Regions from separate parts of the Janthinobacterium sp. GMG2 genome, predicted to be linked through region 1. Evidence: predicted binding sites of a transcription regulator. Region 1 holds the regulator's gene; the other holds the start of a gene.
The links. Region 1 encodes sigma-54, which starts transcription at its own class of promoters, with help from an activator protein. Its sites were predicted from a motif close to TGGCANGNAANCTGCTTT; they were not measured.

Region 1 (7,145 bases):
CAGCGCGCGCCGCTCGTCCATTACGGCACGCCGCGCGCAAGACCTGGGCATTACCCATGTGCACCAGGGCGGTCACGACAAGCTGACGCCATTTCGCGAACTGCTGGCGCTGACGGGCTTGACGGAAGAGCAATGCGGCTATATCGGCGACGATGTCATCGATGCGCCCATCCTGAAACGCGTCGGTTTTGCCGTCAGCGTGCCGGGCGGGCGTCCGGAAGCGCAGGACCTGGCGCACCATGTGACGCAGGCCGGCGGCGGCCGCGGCGCGGTGCGCGAGATCTGCGAATTCCTGCTGCGCGCCCAGGACAACTATGCGCGCGTCATGGCGCCGTTCCTGGAGTGAGGCGCACCTTGCCGCCAGTGATATTGGAAAGAGTGAAACCCTATGCGTAAGCCAGGAGGCGCCCATCGCTGGCGCACGATTTTTACCCTGCTGGGTGCGGTTGTTGTCGCGCTGGCCAGCTTTTGGCTGCTCGAAGTGATGAACAAGAACAGCCAGGACATCAAGGCCAGCAAGCATCTGGATGAGCCCGATTATTTCATCACCAATTTCAGCCTGGTGCGCATGGATTTGACGGGTAAGCCCAGCTATATCGTGTCGGGCACCAAGCTCACGCATTATCCGGCCGACGATTCGTCCGATATCGACCAGCCCTTCGTGCGCAAGCTCACGCCCGGCATGCCGCCGTTGAACATGAATGCGGAACTGGCGCATATCGACCAGGACAATACCAGGCTGCAACTGCACCGCAAGGTCGTGATCGACCGCGCGGCCAGTCCGAAGGCGCAGAACCTGACGGTCAGGACGGAAGCGCTGACGGTGTTTCCGGACGAGGAAAGAATGGAAACGGACGTGCCTGTCGATATCCTGACGGGCACCTCGCGCCTCAATGGCATCGGCATGAAAGCCAATAACGCCACGGGCGTGGTGGAAGTGCAGAATGCGCTGCGCATGGTCCTCCCGCCGAAACCGCGCCCTGCCGCGGCGGCAAAATGACAGAATGAAACAAGGAAACCATACTATGAAGAACATCTTGCTGTTGACCGTATTTTCGCTGGCCATCATGGGCGTGGCGCATGCCGAGAAAGCCGATTCCGAGAAGGAAGCCGTCATCACGGCACGCAGCGGCCACGTCGATGACGTCAAGCAGGTGCGTACCCTGACGGGCGACGTCGTGCTGGTCAAGGGCACCCTGACCATGAAGGCGGGCCGGGCATTGATCACGGAAGACCCGCAAGGCTATCAGTTCATCACCTTCTGGGCCGATCCCGGCAAGCTGGCCACGTTCCGCCAGAAGCGCGATGGCGCGGGCGACCTGTGGGTCGAAGGCGAAGCGGAGCGCGTGGAATACGACAACAAGACGGAAGTGGTGAAACTGTTTTCCAAGGCCAAGCTGACGCGCCTGGAAGGCACGAAAGTGACGGACGTGGCCAATGGCGCCTTCATCTCGTATGACAGCCGCAAGGAAGTATTCAAGATGGAAAATTCCGACAGCGGCACCAGCACCTCCGATGGCGGCAGCGTGCGCATGGTGATCCAGCCGAAGACCAAGGCGCCGGAAGCGGAGAAAGCGCCGGCCACGCCTGCGCCAGGAAAGAAATAATGGACAATACTCGTTGCGGCAGCACCCTGATCGTTCGCGGTCTGCAAAAAACCTATGGCAAGCGGCAAGTCGTGCATGATGTCTCGCTGCAAGTCGAATGCGGCGAAGTGGTGGGTTTGCTGGGCCCGAACGGCGCCGGCAAGACCACCTCGTTCTACATGATCGTCGGCCTGGTGCCGTCGGACGGCGGCAGCATCGACATCAGCGGCGTGGACATTTCCAGCCTGCCGATCCACCGCCGCGCGCAGATGGGCCTGTCCTATCTGCCGCAGGAAGCGTCCGTCTTCCGCAAGCTGACGGTGGAAGACAATATCCGCGCCGTGCTGGAAATCCAGACCGTCGAAGGCCGTCCTTTGAAGAAGGCCGAGATCGAGGAGCGCCTGGATAAGCTGCTGGCCGATTTGCAGATTGAAAAGCTGCGCGAGAACCAGGCCCTGTCCCTGTCGGGCGGCGAGCGCCGCCGCGTGGAAATCGCCCGCGCGCTGGCCACGGATCCCCGTTTCGTGCTGCTCGATGAACCGTTCGCCGGCGTCGATCCGATCGCCGTGATCGAGATCCAGCGCATCGTGCGCTTCTTGAAGGAGCGCAATATCGGCGTGCTGATCACCGATCATAATGTGCGCGAGACGCTGGGTATTTGCGACCGTGCCTACATCATCAACCAGGGCTCGGTACTGGCGTCGGGACGCCCCGACGACATCATCGCGAACGAGTCGGTACGCCGGGTCTATCTGGGCGAACACTTCCGCATGTAAGCCAATGAAACAATCATTGCAGCTGCGCACTTCGCAGCACCTGGCACTGACGCCGCAGTTGCAGCAATCGATACGCCTGTTGCAATTGTCGACCCTGGAATTGCACCAGGAACTCGAGCAACTGCTGACGGACAATCCCCTGCTCGAGCGCCTCGACGATCCGCTCGACCGTTCGCTGCGCCTGCTGTCGGACGGGGCCTTGAGTTCCACGGCGGCGCCGGCCGAAGCGCCGCCCCAGCCGCCAGGCCAGGAGGCGCCCGCGGCGCCAGCCGAAGCGGAAACCTTTGACGGCGAGGCGGGCGAGGGTCCGGCCGCGGCGGATGGCGGCGACAGCGACTGGAGCGAGGCGAGCCGGGGCAAGGCGCCCGACGACGAAGATTCCCGCCCGCAACTCGAGGCCCATCACTGCACCCTGCGCGAACACCTGATGGAGCAGATGCGCGTGACGGTGCTTGAATTGCGCGACCGCGCGCTGGTCGAGCTGATCATCGACGCGCTCGACGACAATGGCTACCTGGAAGAGTCGCTCGACGACATCCTGGCGCGCCTGCCGGAAGAGCTGGAAATCGACGCCGACGAGATGCGTACGGCCTTGTCGCTGCTGCAAAGTTTCGATCCGCCCGGCGTGGGCGCGCGCAATGCGTCCGAATGCCTGGCGCTGCAGATCAAGCGCTTGCCGCACATCGCCATGGTGACGCGGCGCATGGCGCTCGTCATCGTGGAAAAGCACCTGGCCTGGTTTGCCCAGCGCGATTTCAACAAGCTGAAAAAAGCCCTCGATTGCGACGATGAAGACTTGCGCGAAGCACAGACGGTGATTCGCCAGTGCAATCCGCATCCGGGCGCCGTGTTCGCCTCGGACGTGTCCGATTACGTGGTGCCCGACGTCGTCGTCAAGCGCGCGCGCAATGGCTGGCAAGTGACCCTGAACAATGACGTCATGCCGCGCCTGCGCGTCAACGCCATGTACGCCAACCTGCTCAAGCAGGGCAAGGGCGAGGGCGCCATGGGCGCACAGTTGCAGGAAGCCAAGTGGCTGATCAAGAATATGCGCCAGCGTTTCGACACGATCCTGCGCGTGGCACAGGCAATAGTAGAAAGACAAAAGAACTTTTTCTCGCACGGGGCCGTTGCCATGCGCCCCCTTGTGCTCCGTGAAATAGCTGATACACTGGGTTTACACGAGAGTACTATCTCGCGGGTAACAACTCAAAAGTACATGCTGACCCCGCACGGCATGTTCGAGTTGAAATATTTCTTTGGTAGCCACGTCGCCACCGAAGCGGGGGGCGAAGCGTCATCGACGGCGATACGGGCATTGATCGTGCAACTGACAGGAGCAGAAGACCCTAAAAATCCTTTATCCGACAGTAAGATTGCGGACATGCTGGGGGAACAAGGCATGGTGATTGCGCGACGTACTGTTGCCAAATACCGGGAAGCGTTGAAAATTCCGCCAGTGAGCCTGCGTAAGTGTTTGTAAGTTTTTTTCGGTTCCTCTGCGGGCCGGATAGGATGGACCGCACGAACCCGATCATCTTTAGGAGTGTGTATGAATCTCACCATCAGCGGACATCATCTCGAAGTGACACCAGCCATCCGTGAATACGTACAAACGAAGCTGGAACGCGTGAAACGTCATTTCGATCAAGTTATCGATATCGCCGTGATTCTGACCGTGGATAACCTCAAAGAGAAAGAAAAACGTCAAAAGGCCGAAGTCAACCTGCGTTTAAGTGGCAAAACCGTCTATGTGGAAAGCCTGGCACAAGACCTGTATGCCGCGATCGATGCCCTGATCGACAAGCTCGATAGGCAAGTGATGAAATACAAAACCAAAGTGCAAGGGCACGGTAAAGAGGCGATCAAGCATCTGCCAGACAACTCCGAGGAAGACGCCGTCGTCGCCGTTTAAGGCCACCCGCTTCCAGCAGTTGTGATCAACTAAGGGCGCACATTGCGCCCTTTTTTGCGCCCCTACCTTTTGAACACAATGTTCCCCGCGCAGGCGCTAGAATGTTTGTACTTTTACTTTTTTCACGCCTGCCATGAGCGACTTCGTCCAGACTTCCATCCGCAACCGCACGGGCCATATCGTGCTCGACCGTCCGAAAGCCTTGAATTCCCTGTCGCTGGAGATGGTGCGCGCCCTGAGCGCGGCCCTGCTGGCCTGGCGCGACGATCCGCAGGTGGACGCCGTCGTGATCCGATCGAGCAGCGAGAAAGCACTGTGCGCCGGCGGCGACATCCGTTTCTTCTACGATGCGGGCCTGGCCACACCGCAAGGCGGCAGCGCCTTGCTGGAAGATTTCTTTACGGAAGAATACGCGTTAAATCATGTGATCCATTTCTATCCGAAACCGTATATCGCCGTGATGGATGGCGTGGTGATGGGCGGCGGCATGGGCGTGGCGCAAGCCGGGCCCGGCAACCGCCTGCGCATCGTCACGGGCCGCACGCGCATGGCCATGCCGGAAGTCAATATTGGCTTGTTCCCCGATGTGGGCGGCAGCTATTTCCTGTCCCGCCTGGCCGGCCAGCTGGGCCTGTACCTGGGCTTGACGGGCTTGACGATCAGCGCGGCCGACGCCCTGTACACGGACCTGGCCGATGTCTACCTGCCCGAGGCGCAGATGGGGGCGCTGCTGGCCCTGTTCGAGTCAACGCCGGGCGAGGCCTTGCCGGTGGCCATCAAGGCGCTGGCGGCGCCGTTCCAGGCCGAGGCGGGTATCTCCTCGCTGGCGGCGGCGCGCGCGGCGCTGGACCGTCACTTCGGCGCGGGTTCCGTGGCGGCCATCATGGCCTCGCTGGCGCAGGACGACAGCGCGTTCGCCAGCAAGGCGCTGGCGGCCATGCGCCTGCGCTCGCCTTTGATGATGTCGGTAACTCTGGAATTGCTGCAGCGCGGGGCTCACTTGGGCGTGGCCGATTGTCTGCGTCTGGAGCGCACGGTGGTGCGCCACAATTTCGAGCATGGCGAAGTGCTCGAAGGCGTGCGCGCGCTGGTGGTCGACAAGGACAATGCGCCGCGCTGGAATCCTGCCAGCCTGGACGAGGTCGACGCTGCCATGGTGGCGCGCTTTTTCGCACCGGTCTGGCCGGCGTCAGCGCATCCGCTGCGCCACCTGAATTAACTAGGAGCGTTCGCGGTGGCGCAGTACGACGCGCTCGTTGGGGCCGAAGTATTGCGCCAGCCGTTCCGCCATGTACACGGAGCGGTGCTGGCCGCCCGTGCAACCGAGGGCCACCGTCAGGTAGCTACGGTTGTCGGACTTGAATGACGGCAGCCATTTCTCGATGAAGGCGCGGATGTCGGCCAGCAGTTCCAGCGCGCTCGGCTGCGCGTCGAGGAAGGCGATCACGGGCGCGTCGCGGCCATCGAGTGGGCGCAGCGCCAGGTCGTAATACGGGTTAGGCAAGGCCCGCACGTCGAAGACGAAATCGGCGTCCAGCGGCACGCCCAGCTTGAAGGCGAACGATTCGAAGAACAGGGTCAGCGGTGCGCGTTCGGAAGCGATCATATCCTTGATCCAGGCACGCAATTTGTTGGCGCTCAGTTCGGACGTGTCGATCACGTGGCCCAGCTGTTCGATGGCCGACAGGCGTTCGCGCTCTTCCGAGATGCACTCGATCAGGGTGCGGCGGCTGGCCGGATTCTGATTCGGACGCAATTCGTGCGACAGCGGATGGCTGCGCCGCGTTTCCGAGAAGCGCGCCACCAGCGAATGCGTGGTGGCCGTCAAAAACATGACCTTGACGTCGTGCCCCTGGTCGCGCAGCAGCGCCACATTGTGCGGCAGGCTGACGAGCGACTCGGCGCTGCGCGCATCGACGGCGACGGCCAGTTGCGGTGTACCTTCGTCGAGCAGGGTTTGCACCAGGCTGGGCAGCAAGGCCGGTGGCAGGTTGTCGACACAATAATAGCCGGTATCTTCCAGCACATTGAGCGCGACGGATTTACCGGAGCCGGATATTCCGGTGATAAGGACGATATGCATAGCCCGATCATACAATAAAGATCGGCACTCTGCTCCAAGGCAATTATCTTTACAAATTATTGCAATTTGGACTGTGGTATTTCTTTGCTGCACACGTCAACCATGTTGTCGGATTACGCGGGGCCTTGCCCCGCCTCGGCGGCCCCGCTAATCCGACCTACATTGCTAATCCCCGCTCATTGCGAGTCGTTGGTGCAGCAGGGAATTCACGCAGCACTGCTGCGTGGCTGTGTAACGGTTCGCCCTTGCAAGGGCGAACTCCTTGGCAACATTAATCGCCACTCATGGCGAGTCGTTGGTGCAGCAGGGAATTCACGCAGCACTGCTGCGTGCCTGCGTAACGGTTCGCCCTTGCAAGGGCGAACTCCTTGGCAACATTAATCGCCACTCATGGCGAGTCGTTGGTGCCGCAGGGAATTCACGCAGCACTGCTGCGTGCCTGCGTAACGGTTCGCCCTTGCAAGGGCGAACTCCTTGGCAACATTAATCGCCACTCATGGCGAGTCGTTGCCGCTCCATGAACTCCTGCAAGGTATCGATGCCGCGCAGTTGCAAAATGGTATTGCGTACGGCCGCTTCCAGCAGCACGGCGATGTTGCGGCCGGCGGCGACGGGGATGACGACCTTGCGCACGGGCAGGCCCAGCACGTCTTCCGTCGGGAACAGGAAAGGCAGGCGCTCGACTTCTTCTTCCAGCGCGTTGCGGCGCACGAGATGCACGATCAGTTTCAAGCGCATCTTGCGGCGCACGGCCGTTTCGCCAAAGATGGCCTTGATGTCGAGTA
Region 2 (7,145 bases), on a different contig from region 1:
CCAGCTATCCCGACGAATTGTCGGGCGGCATGCAGCAGCGCGTGGGCCTGGCCCGTGCGCTGGCTTGCGATCCGTCGATCCTGCTGATGGATGAAGCGTTTTCCGCGCTCGATCCGATCATCCGTACGGAAATGCAATCGGAACTGCTGCGCCTGCAACAGATCAAGCGCCGCACCATCGTCTTCATTTCGCATGACCTCGATGAAGCCATGCGCATCGGCGACCGCGTCGCCATCATGAAAGATGGCCACGTGGTGCAAGTGGGCACGCCGGAAGAAATCCTGCGCAAACCGGCCAACGATTACGTGCGCAACTTCGTGCGCGGCGTCGATGCTGCGGCCGTGTTCAAGGCCAGCGATATTGCCCGCAAGAGCCAGATCGTCGTGTCCGAGTCGCCGAGCCGCGGCTCGCGCGCCGCGCTGTCGATGCTGGAAGAGCAGGATCGCGCGTTTGCCTACGTCGTCAATCCGCAGCGCAAGTTCCTCGGCGTCGTGTCGGCCGATTCGCTGCGCAGTGCGCTCGACGGCCATGTGGGCCCGCTGGGCCTGGCGCATGCCTATCTGCCTGACGTGCAGACCATCAATGCAGACGAGCCCGTCGCCGGCCTGTTCGGCCAGGTGGCGCAGCTGCCTTACGCCGTCCCAGTGGTGGCCGATGACGGCAGTTTCCGCGGCGCCATCAGCAAGACGACCTTGCTGAAGTTCCTCGACCGCGATACGCCAGCCATTGCCGAACAACAACAGAAAGGACAAGCATGAATCCAAGCACCGTTTCCACAGTAGAAGCTGTTGTTGAACAGCCGGCCGCTCAAATCAATCCCTGGGCGCTGACGCCGCCGGGCGACACGTCCTGGCTGGATGCGGCCGGACCGGCCGTACAGCCGGAACACGCGGCCTCCGGTTTTCACCTGACGCAGATTTTCGACGGCTCGCTGCCGCTGGAAAGCTGGATCAACCAGGGCCTGGGCTGGGTCGTCGCGCATTTCCGCCCATTCTTCCAGGCCGTGCGCGCGCCGATCGACAGCGTGCTGTCCGGCGTGGAAGGCGTGCTCCTGGCGGCCCCGTCGCTGACGGTCATCGCCATCATCGGCTTGCTGGCTTGGCAATTTACCAGCCGCACCTTGGCCATCGGCACCGTGCTGGCGCTGCTGGTCGTATCGATGCTGGGCATCTGGCCGGAAGCCATGACGACCTTGTCGCTGGTGCTCACCTCCTTGGCCTTCTGCCTGGCCATCGGTTTGCCGCTCGGTATTTTCCTGGCCAGCAGCGACCGCGCACAGAATATCCTGCGCCCTTTGCTCGATGCCATGCAGACGACGCCCGCCTTCGTCTACCTGGTGCCGGTGGTGATGCTGTTTGGTATCGGTAATGCGCCAGGCGTGATCGTGACGATCATCTTTGCCCTGCCGCCGCTCGTGCGTCTGACCAACCTCGGCATCCGGCAGGTGCGTCCCGACCTGATCGAAGCGGCCCGCGCCTATGGCGCCTCGCCGTGGCAGTTGCTGACCCGCGTGCAATTCCCGCTGGCCATGCCGTCCATCATGGCGGGTATCAACCAGTCGCTGATGCTGTCGCTGTCGATGGTCGTGATCGCCTCGATGATCGCCGTCGGTGGCCTGGGCCAGATGGTATTGCGCGGCATCGGCCGCCTGGACATGGGACTGGCAACCGTCGGTGGCCTCGGTATCGTGCTGCTGGCCATCACCCTGGACCGCTTGACGCAAGCGATGGGCCAGCCACGCCGTGGCGTGCGCCACTGGTACCAGACGGGTCCTGCCGGTTTCGTGCTGCGCCTGGTGCGCGGCAACATGGAGAAAAATAATGTTGCACAGCAAGCTACGCTGGCCAACGCACAATAAGAAAGGATTTACATGCATCAAATCGCACATTTCAAAGAGACGCAAAAATCGCAACGCAAGTTCCAGCTGTTTTCCGCCCTGGCGATCGCCGCCATGGCCCTGACCACGAGCCTGGCCATGGCGCAGACGCCGGCCGCGCACGCCGATGCGCTGCCCGGCAAGGGCATCAAGGTGCAGGCGCTGCAAAGCTCGATCGCGGAAGAAACCTTCCAGACCATGCTGGTCGACAAAGCCTTGGAAAAGCTCGGCTACGAAGTACAGCCGATCAAGGAAGTGGAGTATCCGACCGCGCATATCGCCATTGCCAACGGCGACGCCACCTTCATGGCCGTGCACTGGGACCCGATGCACAAGGATTTCTATAACAATGCGGGCGGCGACGCCAAGCTGTTGCGCACTGGCCAATACGCCGGTCCTGCCGCGCAAGGTTATCTGATCGACAAGGCGACGGCCGAAAAGTACAACATCACGAATATCGACCAGTTGCGCGACCCGAACCTGGCCAAGCTGTTCGATCACGACGGCGATGGCAAGGCCGACTTGACTGGCTGCAATCCCGGCTGGGGCTGCGAAGCGCTGATCGAGAACCACATGGATGCGTATAAATTGCGCGAAACGGTGACGCACGTGCAGGGCAGCTATGCGGCCCTGATCGCCGACACCATGGGGCGCTACAAGCGTGGCGAGCCGATTTTGTACTACACGTGGACGCCGTACTGGGTCAGCGGCGTGCTGGTGCCGGGCAAGGACGTGGTCTGGCTGAAAGTGCCATTCTCGGCCAATCCGGAGAAAGTAAACACGCGTCTGGACAATGGCAGCGACTACGGCTTTGCCGTCAACACGGCGCGCATTGTGTCGAACAAGGCCTGGGCCGAGAAAAACCCGGCCGCAGCCAAGCTGTTCGAAGTGATGCAACTGCCCGTGGCCGACATCAATGCGCAGAACGAGCGCATGCGCCGTGGCGAAAACACGCAAGCCGATATCGCGCGCCATACGGCTGGCTGGATCAAGTTCCACCAGCAAAAGTTTGACGGCTGGATCGCGCAAGCGCTGGCAGCGGCGAAAAAGTAAGTTCTAGCGCCGTTTCAACATGAAAAAGTGGCTACCGATTTGGTAGCCACTTTTGCGTTAACGGCCTGTTTTGGTGGTTTTTGGTGAGTTTTTAGCCGTTTTCGGCCAGTTTCAGGTGCAAAATGGGGAAAGGCTTGCCGAACGGGTCGCGTTTGGAGCGGCTTTCCCCGATAAAGCCCAGGTGGAGGTAAAAGCCATGCGCTTGCATGTTGTGTTCGTTGACATCGACGGCCGTGGCGCCCAGGGCCGCGATGGCGTGCCGCACGAGCGCGCGGCCGGCGCCGCTGCCGCGCTGGTCGGGATGTACGAACAGCATCTCGATCTTGGTGTGCTCGACGCACAGGAAGGCATAGGCGACGCCGTCATCGGCGCGCAGCACGTGCAGCAGGCGTTCGGCCGTCACTCTGGCCAGCTCTTCGCGGACGAAGGGTATCAGGAAGGCGATATCGCTATCGGTGAGGAAATCGTGGGTGGCGCGTACGGACAGGTGCCAGACATCGAACAAGCGGGGCAGGTCGGCGGCATGGGCCAGGGAAACCAGGGAATTCGGTGATGGTGTCATGCAGAAATTATACTGCCCCGGCTGGCGCCGGGGCAGGGAGGGACGATCAGTCCTTCAAGTCTTCGATCAGGTCGATGTATTGTTGCTGCGCATCTTCTTTCGAGGTGCCGGCCAGGGCCGCCCAGGCGTCGAACTTGGCGCGGTTGACGAAGTCGGTCATGCCAGGACGCTCGCCCGTGGCGTCGCCGCTCGAGGCTTGCTTGAACAAGGCGTAGATTTTCAACAAGGTCATATTGTCCGGACGTTCGGACAGGGTCTTGGAATCGAGCTGCGCTTGTTCGAATTGCTCTTGTAAACTCATGATGGCTCCTGTGTGCTGATGGAATCGCTGGAAAAGTGCGGCAGGCCCGGCGGAGTGGCCACCGTGCGTGCTGCAGTGCCTGACATCATAGTGAAAAAAGCGCGCCGTGCATTAGAGGACACCCTCAAAACAAAAACGCCGCCGCTGAGTGAACAGGGGCGGCGTCTGGCACGGTCCTTGGAACGCAGCCTTCAGCTTCTTATACGCCCAGCAGTTCGACGTCGAAAATCAGGGTGGCGTTCGGTGGAATCACGCCGCCGGCGCCGCGTGCGCCATAGCCCAGTGCCGCAGGGATGATCAGCTGGCGCTTGCCGCCCACTTTCATGCCTTGCACGCCTTCGTCCCAACCCTGGATGACGCGGCCTGCGCCCAGCGGGAATTCGAATGGATCGTTGCGGTCCTTGCTCGAGTCAAATTTCGAACCGGCGCTGCCGTCGTCGTTTTGCAGCCAGCCCGTGTAATGCACGACAACATTGTTGCCGGCTTGCGCTTCAGCGCCTTCGCCAACGACGGTATCGATGTATTGCAGGCCGGAAGCGGTAGTGGTGGTGGTCATGATAATCCTTGTGTAGGCGATGAAAGCTTCAGATTGTAGAGCAATGAGTTGCAAAGCGCCATTCCAGGCCCGGCGCAAGCGAAAACCGGAAATTACGCCGATGTGTGGCTGCCGGTTGTATTTAAGGGGGGATTTCACACAATAAATACAGTGTTCCACGTAAAATGCATGTTTTGTATTTAACAGTGATTTCTTCCATGTTCCGCAGTCTACGCCGCCTTGTTTTTTCCTCGCTGTGCCTGGTTTCCGCAATATCGACGGCGCAAGCCGAAGTGGTGGTGGTGCTCAATTCCCGTGATGCTACGGTGCAACTGCTGGACCAGAAAACCTATGCTCCCCTGTCTACCTTTGCCGTCGGCAAGGAACCGCACCATCTGATGGAGACGCCGGACGGCAAGTCGCTGATCGTCGCCAGTTCCGTCGGCAACGAGCTGATTTTCCTCGATCCTGTCTCGGGCCAGATCCAGCGCCGCATCAGCAACATCCTCGATCCTTACCAAATCGGCTTTTCGCCAGACCAGAAATGGTTCATTTCGAATTCGCTGCGCCTGGACCGCATCGACCTGTACCGCTACGACGGCAAGAACCTGACCCTGGCCAAGCGCATCCCGCTGCCGAAACTGCCCAGCCACATGGCGTTCACGGCCGACAGCACCATGGCCTTCATCACGCAGCAGGGCAGCAACCAGGTCAGCGCCATCGACCTGGCCACGCAAACCGTCAAATGGACCATGCCTGTCGGCCCCGCGCCAGCTGGCATCACGATGACGCCCGATGGCAAGCATTTGCTCGTCGGCATCATGGGCAGCGATTACGTGGAAGTGATCGACTGGCGCACGCAAAAGACCGTCAAGCGCATCAAGGCGGGCGCCGGCACGCATAATTTCCGCGCGCTCGGTGACAACCGCATGACGTTCGTCTCGAACCGCGTCTCGAACACCATCAACATCATTGACCAGCAAACCCTGGAAAACGTGGGCACCATCAATGTGCCGGGCGGCCCGGACTGCATGGAAATCACGCCCGATGGCAAGACCATGTGGGTGACCCTGCGCTGGATCAAGAAAGTGGCCGTGATCGACCTGACCACGCGCAAGGTCATCAAGACCATACCGGTAGGCCGCTCGCCCCATGGCGTGTATTTCGCCACCCACTCGCCGCGCATGTGATGGTGGGTGTGATGATGAAACACCTGATTCCTGCGGGCCGCGTGTCCGCCATGCTGCTGTGCGCCAGCGCCATGCTGTCCCCTGCGTATGCCGCCACACCGGCACCTGCAGCACCGGTCCCAGCCGCATCTTCAGCGCCGGCCGCCTGCAAGGGCACGATCTATATGACGTTCGACACAGGCAGCCAGTCGCAAGCGCAACTGATCGCCGACGTGCTGAATCAGCGCCATGTGAAGGCAACCTTCTTCCTGGCCAATGAAAAGACCACGCGCGGCGACTATTCGCTCGATGCCTCGTGGGCGCCGTACTGGAAAGCCCGGGTCGCCGAAGGCCATGCATTCGGCACGCATACGTTTGACCACGTGTACTGGAAGAAGGATCTGGCCAACGGCTTGATCCAGGTCAAGCCCCAGTTCGGCAAGGACGGCGGCAAACTGGCGTCGTTTAGCGATAAGCAGTTCTGCGAGGAATTGCGCCGTGTCGATACGCGCTTCCAGGAACTGACCGGCCACAAGCTCGACCCATTCTGGCGCGCGCCGGGCGGCTACACGTCGCCGCGCACCCTGGCGGCCGGCAGCGCCTGCGGCTACCAGCACGCGGGCTGGGCGCCGGCGGGGTATTCCGGCGATGAGCTGCCCAGCGACAAGTATCCGAACGCCATGCTGCTGAAAAAAGCGCTGGCGAACTTGCGCAGCGGCGACATTTTCATTTCGCACATGGGCATCTGGTCGCGCAAGGATGCGTGGGCACCGGCCAACCTCGATGCTTTGATTTCCGGCCTGCAAGACAAGGGTTTCTGCTTTGCCACCCTGCGCGAGCATCCTGCCTATGCGCAGAAGAAGGGCCAGCCATGATGGCCGCCGACATCCTCGGCTTCGTCACGCCCGTCATCGATGCGGTGGTCGACGCCTTTGGCGTGGCGCAAGGCTGGCTGTTCCAGACGGTGGTCAATCCCCTCGTCTATCACCTGGGCTTTGGCGAATTCACGGAAGAAGCGTTCGAAGGCACGGAGTGGCTGCTGATCGGCCTGTGCGAACTGGTGCTGCTGTTTCTCGTGCTGCGCCCGCTCGAAGCCCTGATTCCCGCGCAAAAGATCACCGACCCGCGCGCCCGCTGGAACGATTTCATCTACACCGTGCTGCACCGGATCGGCCTGTTTTCTGTCGTCGTCTTCTTCACGCTCGATCCGCTGATGGATGCGCTGGCGGGCGCCTTGCGTTTCGATGATATTCATCCATTCAACCTGGAATCGCTGTTGCCCGGCATCAGTCCCTTGCTCAGTTTTATCATTTATTTTGTGATACTGGACTTCGTCGACTATTGCTATCACCGGGCTTCGCACCATTTCGGCTGGTGGTGGGGCTTGCACAGCCTGCATCACAGCCAGCAAAACATGAACTTGTGGAGCGATGACCGCAACCACCTGCTCGATGACTTTCTGCGCGACGTGGTGATGGCGCTGGTGGCGCTCGGTATCGGCGTGCCGCCGGGCCAGTACGTGCTGCTGGTGTCGGTTTCCCGCATTCTGCAAAGCTTGCAGCATGCGAATGTGAGGATACACTTCGGCCGCATCGGCGAGCGGCTGTTGATCTCGCCCCGTTTCCACCGTACACACCATGCGATCGGCG

Region 2: the regulator sigma-54 is predicted to act here: its motif matches at 4,502-4,519, upstream of SKZ59_RS16320 (beta-propeller fold lactonase family protein).

The regions. Positions count from the first base shown of each region.
Region 1 covers NZ_JAXAWA010000003.1:609,347-616,491, forward strand. The annotation lists gene SKZ59_RS14845 (KdsC family phosphatase) at 1-346, shown strand, start outside; gene lptC (LPS export ABC transporter periplasmic protein LptC) at 389-1,000, shown strand; gene lptA (lipopolysaccharide transport periplasmic protein LptA) at 1,026-1,607, shown strand; gene lptB (LPS export ABC transporter ATP-binding protein) at 1,607-2,362, shown strand; gene SKZ59_RS14865 (RNA polymerase factor sigma-54) at 2,367-3,845, shown strand; gene hpf (ribosome hibernation-promoting factor, HPF/YfiA family) at 3,915-4,277, shown strand; gene SKZ59_RS14875 (enoyl-CoA hydratase/isomerase family protein) at 4,411-5,496, shown strand; gene rapZ (RNase adapter RapZ) at 5,497-6,360, opposite strand; gene hprK (HPr(Ser) kinase/phosphatase) at 6,844-7,145, opposite strand, start outside.
Region 2 covers NZ_JAXAWA010000004.1:97,576-104,720, forward strand. The annotation lists gene proV (glycine betaine/L-proline ABC transporter ATP-binding protein ProV) at 1-758, shown strand, start outside; gene proW (glycine betaine/L-proline ABC transporter permease ProW) at 755-1,858, shown strand; gene proX (glycine betaine/L-proline ABC transporter substrate-binding protein ProX) at 1,871-2,929, shown strand; gene SKZ59_RS16305 (GNAT family N-acetyltransferase) at 3,021-3,491, opposite strand; gene SKZ59_RS16310 (acyl-CoA-binding protein) at 3,538-3,792, opposite strand; gene SKZ59_RS16315 (FKBP-type peptidyl-prolyl cis-trans isomerase) at 3,992-4,348, opposite strand; gene SKZ59_RS16320 (beta-propeller fold lactonase family protein) at 4,546-5,517, shown strand; gene SKZ59_RS16325 (polysaccharide deacetylase family protein) at 5,532-6,371, shown strand; gene SKZ59_RS16330 (sterol desaturase family protein) at 6,368-7,145, shown strand, end outside.